One region of the Agromyces protaetiae genome, then DNA from elsewhere that is predicted to be linked to it. Evidence: riboswitches for the same ligand, from Rfam matches in the RefSeq annotation. Region 1 holds a riboswitch; the other holds the start of a gene.
The links. A riboswitch is a leader RNA that binds a small molecule or an ion and turns the genes downstream of it on or off. The one in region 1 is predicted to bind thiamine pyrophosphate.

Region 2: it holds a riboswitch for thiamine pyrophosphate, as region 1 does, so the genes downstream of both, thiM (hydroxyethylthiazole kinase) here and ET445_RS11205 (ECF transporter S component) in region 1, are expected to answer to the same signal.

Annotation. Positions count from the first base shown of each region.
Region 1 is NZ_CP035491.1:2,414,059-2,421,301, forward strand. Features, by position in the region: gene gatA (Asp-tRNA(Asn)/Glu-tRNA(Gln) amidotransferase subunit GatA) at 1-1,159, shown strand, start outside; gene gatB (Asp-tRNA(Asn)/Glu-tRNA(Gln) amidotransferase subunit GatB) at 1,159-2,688, shown strand; gene ET445_RS11190 (hypothetical protein) at 2,805-3,461, shown strand; gene ET445_RS11195 (DNA polymerase IV) at 3,518-4,777, shown strand; gene ET445_RS11200 (hypothetical protein) at 4,827-5,174, shown strand; TPP riboswitch at 5,253-5,363, shown strand; gene ET445_RS11205 (ECF transporter S component) at 5,402-6,040, shown strand; partial or broken gene ET445_RS11210 (ABC transporter ATP-binding protein) at 6,037-7,243, shown strand, end outside.
Region 2 is NZ_CP035491.1:1,308,694-1,315,936, reverse strand. Features, by position in the region: gene ET445_RS06140 (zinc-dependent metalloprotease family protein) at 1-451, opposite strand, end outside; gene ET445_RS06135 (ADP-ribosylglycohydrolase family protein) at 829-1,791, opposite strand; gene ET445_RS17150 (hypothetical protein) at 2,018-2,185, shown strand; gene ET445_RS06130 (hypothetical protein) at 2,200-2,853, opposite strand; TPP riboswitch at 3,104-3,226, shown strand; gene thiM (hydroxyethylthiazole kinase) at 3,217-4,140, shown strand; gene thiE (thiamine phosphate synthase) at 4,137-4,829, shown strand; gene ET445_RS06115 (bifunctional hydroxymethylpyrimidine kinase/phosphomethylpyrimidine kinase) at 4,826-6,463, shown strand; gene panD (aspartate 1-decarboxylase) at 6,453-6,866, opposite strand; partial or broken gene ET445_RS06105 (MFS transporter) at 6,914-7,243, opposite strand, start outside.

The DNA.
Region 1 (7,243 bases):
GGACGAGTTCGCGATGGGCTCGTCGACCGAGCACTCGGCCTACGGCCCGACCCACAACCCGTGGGACCTCGACCGCATCCCCGGCGGCTCGGGCGGCGGCTCGGCCGCTGCGGTCGCCGCGTTCGAGGCGCCTCTCGCGCTCGGCAGCGACACGGGCGGCTCGATCCGCCAGCCCGCGCACGTCACCGGCACGGTCGGTGTGAAGCCGACCTACGGCGCCGTGAGCCGCTACGGCTCGATCGCGCTCGCGTCGAGCCTCGACCAGATCGGTCCCGTCACGCGCACGGTGCTCGACTCGGCCCTGCTGCAAGACATCATCTCGGGCCACGACCCGCACGACTCGACGTCGATCGCCGACCCGTGGCCGTCGATGGCCGCCGCGGTGCGCAACGCCGACGTCAAGGGCCTGCGCATCGGCGTCGTGAAGGAGCTCGACGGCGACGGCTTCCAGGCCGGTGTCCGCCAGCGCTTCCACGAGGCGCTCGACCTGCTCGAGAAGGCGGGCGCCGAGATCGTCGAGGTCTCGACTCCGAACTTCGAGCACTCGATCGCCGCGTACTACCTGATCATGCCGTCCGAGGCGTCGTCGAACCTCGCGAAGTTCGACTCGGTGCGCTTCGGCCTGCGGGTGACGCCCGAGGGCGGCGGCACGGTCGAGCAGGTCATGGCCGCGACCCGCGAGGCGGGCTTCGGCCCCGAGGTCAAGCGCCGGATCATCCTCGGCACCTATGCCCTGTCAGCGGGCTACTACGACGCCTACTACGGCTCGGCGCAGAAGGTGCGCACGCTCGTGCAGCGCGACTTCGACGCCGCGTTCGCGAAGGTCGACGTGCTCGCGACGCCCACGGCGCCGACGACGGCGTTCAAGCTCGGCGAGAAGCTCGACGACCCGCTCGCGATGTACCTCAACGACGTCGCGACGATCCCCGCCAACCTCGCGGGCGTGCCCGGCATCTCGCTGCCCGCGGGCCTCGCGCCCGAAGACGGCCTGCCGGTCGGCATCCAGTTCCTCGCGCCCGCGCGCGAGGACGCCCGCCTCTACAACGTCGGCGGCGCGCTCGAACAGCTGCTCCTCGCCGAGTGGGGCGGCCCCCTGCTGGGCCGCGCACCCGATCTCTCTTCCCATGAACTGCTCGCGACCGAGGAGGGCGCAGTCTGATGGCCAAGACCGACCTGATGGACTACGACAAGGCCCTCGAGCTCTTCGAGCCGGTCATCGGCCTCGAGGTGCACGTCGAGCTCAACACCGTGACGAAGATGTTCTCGGCGGCGCCGAACCCCGCGAACTCGGCGTACCACGACGCCGCGCCGAACACGCTCGTGACGCCCGTGTGCCTCGGCCTTCCGGGTTCGCTGCCCGTCGTGAACGGCGAGGCCGTGCGCAAGTCGATCTCGCTGGGTCTCGCGCTCGGCTGCTCGATCGCCGAGTCGAGCCGCTTCGCGCGCAAGAACTACTTCTACCCCGACCTCGCGAAGAACTACCAGATCTCGCAGTACGACGAGCCCATCGCGCACGACGGCGAAGTCGAGGTCGAACTCGACAACGGCCGGGTGTTCCACGTGCCGATCGAGCGCGCCCACATGGAGGAAGACGCGGGCAAGCTCACTCACGTCGGCGGCGCCACGGGCCGCATCCAGGGTGCCGAGTACTCGCTCGTCGACTACAACCGCGCCGGCGTGCCGCTCGTCGAGATCGTCACGAAGCCGATCTTCGGCGCCGAGGCCGACGCGCCCGCCCTCGCGGCGGCCTACGTGTCGACGATCCGCGACATCGCGCTCTCGCTCGGCATCTCCGAGGCGCGCATGGAGCGAGGTAACCTGCGCTGCGACGCGAACGTTTCGCTGCGCCCCCGGGTCGCAGACGGCGAGCCGGCCCCGAAGCTCGGCATCCGCACCGAGACGAAGAACGTGAACTCGTTCCGTTCGATCGAACGTGCCGTGCGCTTCGAGATCCAGCGCCAGGCGGCGATCCTCGCCGCGGGCGGTTCGATCACGCAGGAGACGCGCCACTGGCACGAAGACACGGGCGAGACGAGCGCGGGGCGGCCGAAGTCGGATGCCGACGACTACCGGTACTTCCCCGAGCCCGACCTGCTTCCCGTCGTGCCGTCGGCCGAACTCGTCGAAGAGCTGCGTGCCGCGCTTCCCGAGTCGCCGGTCGTCCGTCGCCGCCGTCGGAAGGCCGAGTGGGGCTTCACCGACCTCGAGTTCCAAGGTGTCGTGAACGCGGGCCTCACGAACGAGGTCGCCGCGACCGTCGCCGCCGGCGCGTCGCCTGCTGCCGCGCGCAAGTGGTGGACGGGCGAGATCCTTCGCATCGCGAACGCCGAAGCCAAGGAGCCCTCGGCGCTCGTCGAGCCCGCCGCCGTCGCCGAACTGCAGCAGCTCGTCGACGCAGGCACGCTCACCGACAAGCTCGCGCGCCAGGTGCTCGAGGGCATGATCGCGGGCGAGGGCTCGCCCCAGCAGATCGTCGACGCGCGCGGCCTTGCGGTCGTCTCCGACGACGGCGCGCTCATCGCGGCGATCGACGAGGCGCTCGCGGCCCAGCCCGACGTGCTCGAGAAGATCCGCGACGGCAAGGTGCAGGCGGCGGGCGCCGTCATCGGCGCGGTCATGAAGGCCATGCAGGGCAAGGCTGACGCGGCGCGTGTGCGCGAGCTCGTGCTCGAGCGCGCGAGCGCGTAGCGTTTCGCGTTTCAACGGCGGTCGGGTGAGTCATCCGGCCGCCGTTCGCGTTCTCAGCCGGTTCGAGGCTGACGCCGGTACATTCACCTTCCCCTTCGAGGATTGACGAGGACACCATGGGATTTCTCGACCGCATCTTCGGCGCGCCCGACCCCGAGCCCGCGCGACCGCCCACCCCTTCGCAGCGGCGCCTGACCGACGACGAGCTCGCCGTCGAACGCTACCGGTACCTGCTGCGCACGGCGCCGCCCGAGTCGATCGAGCAGGTGCACGCCGAGGCGTTCGCGCGCCTCACGCCTCCGCAGCGGGCGCTCGTGTTCCAGGCGCTCTCCGATCAGGCGCCTGCAGGGGAGCGGCTCGTGTCCGACGAGCCGAGCGCGCTCGCTCGCGCCGCGACCCGCCAGGAGATGCGGCAGCCGGGCAGCGTCGAGCGCGCGTTCGCGTCGGCGGATGTCTCGGCCGGGCGCCCGTCGGCGGGCGGCGTCGGGTACGGCGGGCCGTCGATCGGCGGCATGTTCGGCTCGTCGCTCCTCGGAACGATCGCGGGCGTCGTCGTGGGTACGGCGATCGCGCAGGCGTTCCTGCCCGATCATGCGTTCTTCGAGCAGGGCGCCGAGGATTCCGGGGAGGGCGTCGGGGACGGCGGGGCGGATGCCTCGGCGGCGCCCGAGTCGTACGGCTACGATGACTCCGACCACCGCTGGGGCGATGGCGGCAACCCTGACGACGGATTCTTCGGCGGGGGATTCGACGGCGGCGGGTTCGACATCTGACGTCCGCCCCGATGCATCCGGTCGGTCGTGTCGGCGGTCGCGGGTAAGGTCACAGCATGAGCAAGCAGGACGGCTCGTCGCGCCAAGTGACGACGGGGCCGGTCGACGACTCTGCGACGCCGATCCTGCACGTCGACATGGATGCGTTCTTCGTCTCGGTCGAGCTGCTCTCCCGGCCAGAGCTCCGGGGCAAGCCCGTGCTCGTGGGCGGCGCCGCGGGCCGCGGCGTCGTGTCGGCGGCGAGCTACGAGGCGCGCAAGTACGGCGTGAACTCGGCGATGCCGATGTCGGTCGCCCTCCAGCGCTGCCCCAACGCGATCGTGCTGCCCGGCGACTACCGCAAGTACCGCGAGTACTCCGACCGCGTGATGGAGCTCTTCGGCGAGATGACGCCGCTCGTCGAGCCGTTGTCGATCGACGAAGCGTTCCTCGACGTCGGCGGTGCGCGGCGCCTGCACGGCAGCCCGGCGCAGATCGGCTGGACCATCCGCGAGCGGGTGCGCATCGAGACGGGCCTCACGTGCTCGATCGGCGTCGCCGCGACGAAGTACGTCGCGAAGGTCGCATCGAGCCGTGCGAAGCCCGACGGCCTGCTCGTCGTGCCCGCGGCCGACACGATCGCCTTCCTGCATCCGCTGCCCGTCTCGGCACTGTGGGGTGTCGGCAAGGTCACCGAAGAGCGGCTCGCCCGTCTCGGCCTCCGCACAGTGGCCGACGTCGCGGCGATGCCGCACGAGGCGCTCGTGCGCGCAGTGGGGCGCGCGCTCGCCGACCGACTGACGCACCTCGCGAACGGCGACGACCCGCGTGAGGTGTCGGTGCACCGTGTCGAGAAGAGCATCGGCCACGAGACGACGTTCTCGCACGACCTCACCGACCCCGAGGCGATCAAGCGGGCGCTCCTCGACCTCTCGAACGACGTCGCCGTGCGGGTTCGGCGCGCCGGCGTCGTGGCCCGCACGGTCTCGCTCAAGCTCCGGTACGGCGACTTCCGCACGGTCACGCGCTCGCGGACGCTCGCCGAACCGACCGACGTCGCCAAGCGCATCTACGAAGAGGCCGCGGCCGCACTCGAGGGGCTCGTCGGCGACGGCGCCCGCATCCGACTGATCGGCGTGCGCGCGGAGCAGCTCCGCGAGACGGGCGGCGCGGCGCCGCTGTGGGATCCCGACGAGGAGTGGCGCGAGGCCGAGCGCACGATCGACGAGGTCGCGGCGAAGTTCGGTCGGCACACGGTGCGGCCGGCGTCGCTCCTCGGGCGCGGACGACGCGCGGTCGACCTCAGCCGCCGCGACAGCGACCCCGACGAGGCGTAGCGTTTCGCGAGGGTGGCCGCGCGAGACATCCGTCGGTAGCCTTGCCCGCATGACTGAACTCGTCTTGGACCTGGCCGACAAGGTCGCCGGAGTCGGCGTGCGCGCCTCTTACGGCGAGAAGGTCGAGGTCGGTGATTCGACCGTGCTGCCGGTCGCGCTCGGCTGGTACGGCTTCGGCGGCGGCACCGGGACGGGCACCGACCAGAAGGGGGACACGGGCGAGGGGACCGGCGGCGGTGGCGGCGGCGTTTCCATTCCGCTCGGCGCATACGTCGGTCGCCCGGGTGGCGAGGTCCGCTTCGAACCGAACCTCATCGGGTTGCTCCTCGTCGCGACGCCGCTGGTGTGGGTGCTCGGCAAGTCCCTGCGCTGGATCATCCGCGCGCTCAAGCACTGAACGCACCCGCTGAAGCGACCCGTCGCGCGTCATGCGCTGGTGTTCGCCGACGCGTGTCTGCCTGCGGGCGTATACTCGTGCTCTGAACACGGGAGTCCGGTGAGCCGGGCTGAGAGGAAGGTTCTCCAACCTTCGACCGTCGAACCTGATCTGGGTCATGCCAGCGCAGGGAGGGCATCCATTCTCGAATCCCGTGCCGCTTTCCATCTCACGAAAGGGCACGATCAGTGCACACCGAACAAGCACCTGAAATCACCGACACCGTCGCGCCGCGACGGCTCTTCGACGCCAAGTGGCGGGTTGTCGACATCGTCGTCGCCGCCGTGATCGGCGTCGCCACGGGCCTCCTGTTCCTCTTCTGGAACAACGTCGGCTACGCGTGGTTCTCCGCGGCCGACGCCGTCACCCCGGGACTCGGCGGCATCGCCGTCGGCATCTGGTTGATCGGCGGCGTCCTGGGCGGGCTCATCATCCGGAAACCCGGCGCCGCGCTCTTCGTCGAGCTCCTCGCGGCGATCGTGTCGGCCCTCGTCGGAAACCAGTGGGGCATCGAGACGCTCTACTCGGGCCTCGCACAGGGACTCGGCGCCGAACTCGTCTTCGCGCTCTTCCTCTATCGTCGGTTCGGCATCGTGCCCGCGGTGCTTGCCGGCGCTGCAGCGGGCCTCGGCGCGTGGACGCTCGAACTCTTCACGTCGGGCAACCTGCAGAAGTCTCCCGAATTCCTCGGCCTCTACCTCGGCACCATCCTGATCTCGGGCGCCGTGCTCGCGGGACTCCTCGGCTGGCTCATCGTCCGCGCCCTCGCCGCGACGGGCGCCCTCAACCGGTTCGCCGCCGGTCAGGACGTCGCGCAGCGGGTGTGAGTTCCGTGACGGACCATTCCGCGATCGCCCCGGCCGCCGTCGAGGCGCGCGGCTGGGGCTGGCGGCACGCCGGGCGGCTGCGATGGGCGGTCGACGCCATCGACGTACGCATCGAACCCGGTGAGCGCGTGCTCGTCGTCGGCCCTTCGGGCAGCGGCAAGTCGACCTTCCTGCACGCGCTCGCGGGCGTCAACGGCGGCGCCGAAGAGGGCGAGTCGCGTGGCGCGCTCCTCATCGACGGGATGTCTCCCGCCGCCGCTCGCGGTCGAGCCGGCCTCGTGCTGCAAGACCCCGACTCGCAGGTCATCCTCGCGCGTGTCGGCGACGACGTCGCGTTCGGGTGCGAGAACCTCGGCGTGCCGCGCGACGAGATCTGGTCGCGCGTGCGCGACGCGCTCGACGACGTCGGGCTCGACGTGCCGCTCGAGCACGCGTCGAATGCGCTGAGCGGCGGGCAGAAGCAGCGGCTCGCCCTTGCGGGCGCGATGGCCATGCGTCCAGGGCTCCTGCTCCTCGACGAGCCGACGGCGAACCTCGACCCCGAGGGCGTGCGCGAGGTGCGCGAGTCGGTCGGACGCGTGCTCGATCGCACGGGCGCGACGCTCGTCGTCGTCGAGCACCGTGTCGAGACGTGGGTCGACCTCGTCGATCGCATGATCGTGTTCGGGCGCGAAGGGCGGCTCATCGCCGACGGTTCGCCCGAGCGGGTGTTGCGCGAGCATCGCGGTGAACTTCTCGCCGCGGGCGTATGGGTTCCCGGGGCGGATGTCTCGGCCGAGGTCGGCATGCGCAGGCAGGTCGGGTCGGCGGCACCCGCAGCACTCACGAGCGAACGGCTCTCGATCGGCCGTGCGCGGTCGGTCGTCGTCCAGGCCGGACTCGACCTCATCGTGCCCGCCGGCGCATCGACCGTCGTCACCGGCCCGAACGGCGCAGGCAAGTCGACCCTCGCGTTGACCCTCGGCGGACTGCTCCCCCACTCGCCGGGCGTGTGACGGCGTCGGCACCGGTTGCGGCCGGGCTCGATCCCGCGCCCGTCCGCTGGCGCTCCCGCCAGCTCCTCACCCGTATCGGCACGGTCTTCCAGGAGCCTGAACACCAGTTCGTCGCACGTACCGTCCGTGACGAGATCGGCGTCGCGGCACGCGCGCTCGGCAAGCTCGATCCGGCGGCTGCGGGTCGCGTCGACGAGGTCATGGAGCG
Region 2 (7,243 bases), 1.1 Mb from region 1:
CGGGCGTCGCGACGGACGCGTCGCCGGCTTCGACGGATGCCTCGGAGTCGCCCGCGACCTCGTCGGGCGCCGAAGGCTCGGCGTAGAACAGGCGGTCCTCGTCGTCGATGCGCGACGTCTCGTCGGCAGCGATCTCGGCGAGGTGCTCGACGGTGATGTCGTTCGCGGCGGCGACGCGGGCGAGCTCGCCGTCGTCGGCGCCTTCGAGCGCCGACGCGAGGCTGTACTTCGCGTCGATCGGCACCTGGGTCTCGGGCAGGGGGTCGGCGCCTTCGGGGCGGACGCTCGGCGTCGGCCGCGAAGTCGCCTCGGAGTCGGCGGATGCCTGCGCCGCACGCGGCGAAGCACTGTCGGCGTGGTCGGCACCCGGTTGGGCGGCGAACGCGATGCCGCCGGCGAGGAGGGCGCCGGACAGCGTGCATGCTGCGAAGATCTTCATCGAACGGGTCACGAGGGCCGAAAGTACACGATCCTTACAAACCCCGCATACGCGTTATCCACATAACGCGACCGACGGTCGGGATTCGCAGAAGAGGCCTCGTCGACTGGAGCCCTGGAACCCGAAGGGGGCGGGTTCGCCGGTGCGGCCGGCGAACCCGCCCTGGGGGCCGCCGCGAGTCACGGGTCGTAGGGGGTCGACCTCGTCGCGGCGAGTCTTGGGACGTGACGGACAGACTAGGTCACCTCGTCGCGCCGGGTCGGGACTTCTCCACAGGGAGCAGCAGCGCGAACTCGCACACGAACTCCGATGACTCGCCGCGGAAGTCGAGCGAAGCGGGTCCGATCGGAGATCGTGGGCGCGGAGCGCCGGGACAGAGCGGGCGCGGGCTACGGGGCGACGGCGGCGACCACGAGCGCCTCGAGGTCGGCGGCGCGGAGGCCCGGCCAGCCGTGCAGCTCCCGCCTCCACGCGGCGGGCACGGCCGAGGCTCCGTACGCGGCGCCGGCGAGGGAACCGGCGATCGCGGCGACCGTGTCGGTGTCGTTGCCGCAGCGCACCGCGCGTTCGAGCACGCCCCGCAGCGTGTCGGCTCCGACGATCGCCGCCCACGCGGCCTGCAGCGCGGCGACGACCCAGCCGTTCGACCCGGGGATGTCTCGCGGGTGCAGTCGCTCCGCGACATCCGCAAGTTCATGCCACCGCGCGCGACGCTCGACCGGCAGCCGGTCTATCGGGCCGCGGATATCGATCCGGCCCGTCAGGACGGCGTGCCGGATCGCGAGCGACCAGATCACCGAGGCATCCGCGGCGTCCGTCTCGTAGTGCGTGAGGTCGGAGACGAGACGGGCGGATGTCTCGAGCGCGTCCTCTTCGCCGGCGGCGAGGTGCCCGAGCGCGACCGGTCCGGTGCGCATGAGCGAGCCGTTGCCGCCCGAGCGCCCGGTGCGCTCGTGGACCGCCCGGGCGGCGGCGCGGGCGGCCGCGGCAGCGGTCGCGACGCCGCCGTGCTGCGCCTCGGCGAGCACCTGGCGGGTCTGGATGCCGACGTCCGGCGCGGAGACCGCCCACCCCTGCCACTCGACGACGATCCGCCCGAGCACGGCCTCGTCGTCGAGGGACTCGCCGCGCGCGAGCGCTTGCAGCACGGGGATCGACATGCTCGTGTCGTCGGTCCACTCGCCGAGTTCCCACATGCCGCCCGCGTGCATCGTGATCGCGATGTCGTCGGCGACCGACGGCTGGAACTCGTACGGCGCGCCGAGCGAGTCGCCTGCCGCCGAGCCGAGGACGGCGCCGATCGCGCGATCGAGCTGCGCGGCGTCGAGTGCAGGCGTTGGGGTGCGAGGCATCCGGATGCTCCTTGGTCGAGGTTGCACGTGACGATACCTGCCGCCCGCGACATCCGCTGCGCTCATCGATCTCGCGGTGCAGCGCAAGATGCGCGTCCTCGCCGAAGATGCGCCCCCGCGCCCGGGGGTCGACCGCGACGCGCTCGCGCGCTACCGTGGCACCCGTCGAGGTGAGGAACGCTCGCATCCGGGAGCGCGCGGCCGCGACATCCGGAAGGGGGCTCCCATGTCCGATCTCGAAACGCAGGCCGCCGTCGCCAAGGCCCGCGAGGCCGCGAGCCTCGCCGCCTACGACATCCAGAAACTCAGCGAGGACTCGATCGAACGGCAGGCGCTCCACAACCTGCTGACCGCGGTCGAATCGCTCATCAACGCGGTCGACGCGGACGACTGAGCCGCATCGGCGACTCAGGCCTCGCCGAGCGCCTCGCGCGCCTTCGCGTACTTCTCCGCCAACCGCTCGCGGGTCTCGGGGTCGAGGCGGCGCGCGCGCCACGGCGCCGTGTTGTCGGCGATGTCCGCGAGCTTCACGCGGCGCGCGACCTCGTGCTCGCGGATGCGCGCGTAGTAGTCGGCGGCGGAGACGTCGTCGGTGCGCGTGAGCAGCACGACGGCATCGACGATCGCAGGGGCGACGCCCGCGAGCAGCAGGTCTTCGGCGTCGAGCTCCGTGTCTTCGACGACGTCGTGCAGCCACGCGACCGCGGCCTCGACGGGCTCGGTCTCCGCGTCGAACCGCTCGGCGACGCGGGCCGGGTGGTCGATGTAGTCGCCGCCGACCTTGTCGCGCTGGCCGCGGTGGGCGACGAACGCGATGCCCTGGGCGAGTCCCACCTGGGCGGCCGCGTCGAAGTCGGCGGTCTCGGCGTGCGCCCGGGCATCGGCGGGAGCGGCGGCCGCAGCGCGCAAGGCCGCGCGCGAGGCATCCGGCACCGCGACGGGCGCTGCCACAGGCGCAGCCTGCACGATCGGCGTCACCGTCGCGACCGCGTCCTCGTTCGCGGTCGCCACCGCCGCCTCGAACTGCTCGAACATCCACTCCGCATCGGATTCGATCGCCACCCCGTCGCCCTCCTCAGGTCGTGCGTCCCGGTCGGCCGCGCGGCGGAAGTTCGTCCATTCGGAACTCCCCGACGGCGCCGGCGTCGGCGCACGGTGCCTCGGCACCGGTGCGTCGGCGGGTGTCGTCACGGGGGGCTCCAGACGTGCTCGCGGGCAGGGTCGCGAGACCGATCCTACGAGAGCGGTGCGCGCGGCGGGAGAGGAGACCGCCGGTGTCGCGAGCCTGCGCCGCGGTTCGGCTAGGCTCTCCCGCAGTGACACGGGGTGCCGCCCCGCTTCCGCCGCATGACGGCGCGAGGCATCCGCGGCTGAGATCACACCCGTCGAACCTGATCTAGTTCGGACTAGCGAAGGGATGTCGCGATGAGCGATCGTCTGTCCATCGACCCTGCCCACCTGTCGGCCGAAGCCGAGGCGCTCGCCTCGACCGCGGCGAACCTGCTCGAACGGTTGCGCGAGGCGCCGCCGCTCGTGCACTGCATCACGAACAGCGTCGTGACGAACTTCACGGCGAACGCGCTCCTTGCGATCGGCGCGGCGCCCGCGATGGTCGACATCACCGAGGAGTCGGGGATGTTCGCGGGCGTCGCCTCGGGCCTGCTGGTGAACCTCGGCACGCCGACGCCCGAGCAGCGGGCGGCCGCGCGCGAGGCCGTCGCGGGCGCGAGCGCAGCGGCCACGCCGTGGGTCCTCGACCCCGTCGCGATCGGTGCGCTGCCCGTGCGCACGGCGCTCGCGCACGAACTCGTCGCGGGCCGCCCGACGGCGATCCGCGGGAATGCGTCGGAGGTGCTCGCCCTCGCGGGCACCGGCGCGGGCGGTCGCGGCGTCGACGCCGCGGATTCGACGGATGCCGCGGCTGACGCGGCCGCGCACCTCGCGGCGACGTTCGGCTCGGTCGTCGCCGTCTCAGGGCCGGTCGACCTCATCACCGACGGCGTGCGCACAGCGCGCATCGCGAACGGCGACTCACTGCTCACGCGCGTGACTGGCGGCGGATGCGCACTCGGCGCGGTGACCGCGGCGTTCCTCGGGGCTACGCGCGGCACCGGCATCGATGCCTTCGGAGCAACGGTCGCCGCGACACTCGTCTATACGGTTGCCGCCGAGCTCGGGGCGGCAGGCGCGCCCGGCCCCGGCACGTTCGCGGTGCGTTTCCTCGATGCGCTCGACTCGGTCACGGCGGCTGACATCGTCTCTCGCGCACGGCTCGAGCTTTCGGATGCCTCGAGCGGCGCGCCGCTCGCGAGCAACATGCAGGCCGAGGCATCCGGAGCCTTCGCATGACCGCCCCGACCGAGCGCACTGCCCTCGACCTCTCCCTCTATCTCGTCACCGACGCCGCCCTGTGCGGCGAGCGCGGGGTGGCGGCCGTCGTCGAGGCGGCCGTCGCGGGCGGTGTGAGCATCGTGCAACTGCGAGACAAGCACGCGTCGGCCGACGAACAGCTCCACACGCTCGAGGCGCTCGCCTCCGCAATCGACGGGCGCGCGCTCCTCGTCGTCAACGACCGGCTCGACGTCGCCCTCGCCGCACGCGAGCGCGGGCTCCCCGTCGACGGCGTGCACGTCGGCCAAGCCGACGCCGCGTCCGAACGCGCACGCGACGCGCTCGGACCCGACGCGATCGTCGGCCTCACGGCGAACTCGGCCGAGCACCTCGCGGCGGTCGCGCGGATGCCCCGGGGCACGGTCGACTACCTCGGCGTCGGCGTCATCCGCCCCACCTCGACGAAGCCCGACCATCCGCCGGCCCTGGGCATCGACGGGTTCGCGCGCTTCGCGCGCGAGTCCGAGCTGCCCTGCGTCGCGATCGGCGGCGTGACCCTCGGCGACGTGGCGGCGCTCCGCGCCGCGGGCGCGGCGGGCGTCGCGGTCGTGTCGGCGCTGTGCGCGGCGGCGGACCCTCGGGCTGTGGCAGGCGAGTTCGTCGGCGCGTGGCAGGCGGCGGCCGCTGCGGCGGGAGGCATCCGATGAGCGCGCCGGCACCTCGCGTTCCCCGCGTCCTCAGCATCGCGGGCAGCGACCCGTCGGGCGGGGCGGGCATCCAGGCCGACCTCAAGTCGATCTCGGCGAACGGCGGCTACGGCATGGCCGCGATCACGGCGATCACGGCGCAGAACACGCGCGGCGTGCACGGCGTGCACGTGCCGCCCGCGGCGTTCCTCGCCGAGCAGCTCGACGCGATCTCGGACGACATCGCGATCGACGCCGTGAAGATCGGGATGCTCGCGAACGCGGACGTCATCCGCACGGTCGCGGCGTGGCTCGGCCGCGTGCGGCCGCCCGTCGTCGTGCTCGACCCCGTCATGGTCGCGACGAGCGGCGACCGACTCCTCGACGCCGACTCCGAGGCCGCGCTCCGCGACCTCCTCCCCCTCGCCGACCTCCTCACGCCGAACGTCGCGGAACTCGCCGTGCTCACGGGCGCAGAGCCGGCAACCGGCTGGGCCGGTGTTCTCGCTCAGGCGGAAACCCTCTCGACCGGTTCGGGCACGCTCGTGCTCGCGAAGGGCGGGCATCTGGCGGGCGATCTCGCCCCCGACGCACTCGTGGATGCCTCAGGTCGCGGACGCTTGACAACTGCTGCGCTTTTCGCAGCAGTTGTCAAGGAGGCCGAAGGAAACCCTCGCTTCGTCGAGTTCGGCGGTGCCCGCATCGAGACCACCGCGACCCATGGCACTGGCTGCTCGCTCTCGTCGGCGATCGCGACCCTGCGGGTGTCGCGCGGCGAATGGGTGCCCGCCGTGCGTGAAGCGCGCCGGTGGCTGCGCGAAGCGCTGCGACACGGCGAGTCGCTCGAGGTCGGCGGGCTCGGGGCAGGACCCGGACGAGCCGGCCACGGCCCCGTCCACCACTTCGCAGGCCTGTGGTCGCGCGGCGGGCTCGAGACCGCGCCGACCGCGGCCGAAGTCGAAGCCGACTGGTGGGGCGGAATCGCCGACGTGCGTGCAGGCATCGACGATCTGCCGTTCATCAGGTCGCTCGCGGACGGCACGCTCGACCGCGGCGCGTTCCTCGGGTACCTCGCGCAAGACGCGCTCTACCTTCGCGACTACGCGCGCGTGCTCGCCGAGGCTTCGCGCCTCGCACCGGATGCCTCGGCGCAGGCATTCTGGGCCGAGTCGGCCCGCGGGGCGATCGAGGGCGAGCTCGAACTGCACACGGGCGAGCTCGCAGCATCCGACTCCCCCGCGACATCCGGCGTCCGCGACCTGGAAGCCGACCGCGCGACGACCGCCTACCTCGACCATCTGCTCGCGACCGCCGCACGCGGCGAATACTCCGTGCTCGTCGCCGCCCTGCTGCCGTGCTTCTGGATCTACACCGACCTCGGTGCGCGCCTCGGAGCCGGCGGGTTCGGCGATGCGCCGCTCCGCGCCGACCATCCGTACGCGGCGTGGCTCGCGACCTACCGCGACCCGGCGTTCGCGATCGCGACACGGCGGGCGATCGAGATCGCGACGGATGCCTCGAGCCGGGCGACGCCCGAGGTGCGCGCGCGTGCCGCGCAGGCGTTCCGCCGTTCGGCGGAGCACGAGCTCGCGTTCTTCGCGGCGCCGCTCGCGGAGGCGGCGCCGCTCACGGAGGGTGTGCTCCTCAGCTCATGACGGCGTGCGGCGGCGCGAGCACCTCGCCCGCGACGGCCGCGTGAGCCTCGGCGGGATCGGCGCCGACGCTCACGATGCCGTTCGCCCGATCGACGTGCACGATGCGCGGCGCGAACTCCGAGGCATCCGCCGATTCGACCGACGCCCATGAGATGACGATCACGAGGTCGCCGACCGCGACCAACCGCGCCGCGGCGCCGTTCACCCCGATGACGCCCGAGCCTCGCTCGCCCGCGATCGTGTACGTGTCGAATCGCGCGCCGTTCGCGATGTTCACGACGGAGACGAGCTCGCCCGGCAGGATGTCGGCGGCCTCGAGGAGGTCGTGGTCGATCGTGATCGAGCCGACGTAGTGGAGGTCGGCGTGGGTCACGGTCGCGCGGTGGATCTTCGACTTGAGCATGGTCCGGCGAAACGTTGGCACCAGACCATCCTGCCGCCTCTCGAGGACTACGCGTCCTCGGGCTCGGGGTCGGGGATCTCGTCGGGTCGGTACTTCGGCAGGCGGCTCGCCGGCAGGATCGCGAGTGCGCTGACGCCCGCGAGGATCAGCAGCCCGAGCCGCAGCGTGTGCAAGCGCGCGTCGGTGTTGACGTTGACGAACTCGTCGACCTGCGCGGGCGTCGCACTCGTCCCCTCGAGGGCATCGCGCAACTGGTCGTTCGAGAGGAAGTTCTCGTCCTGCAGGCTCACCTCGTCGGCGAGCTCCTCGGGGATGTACGCGTTCTCGGTGACCGCGCGCCCGATGCTGAGCGAGAGGATCGTCACGAGCAGGGCGCC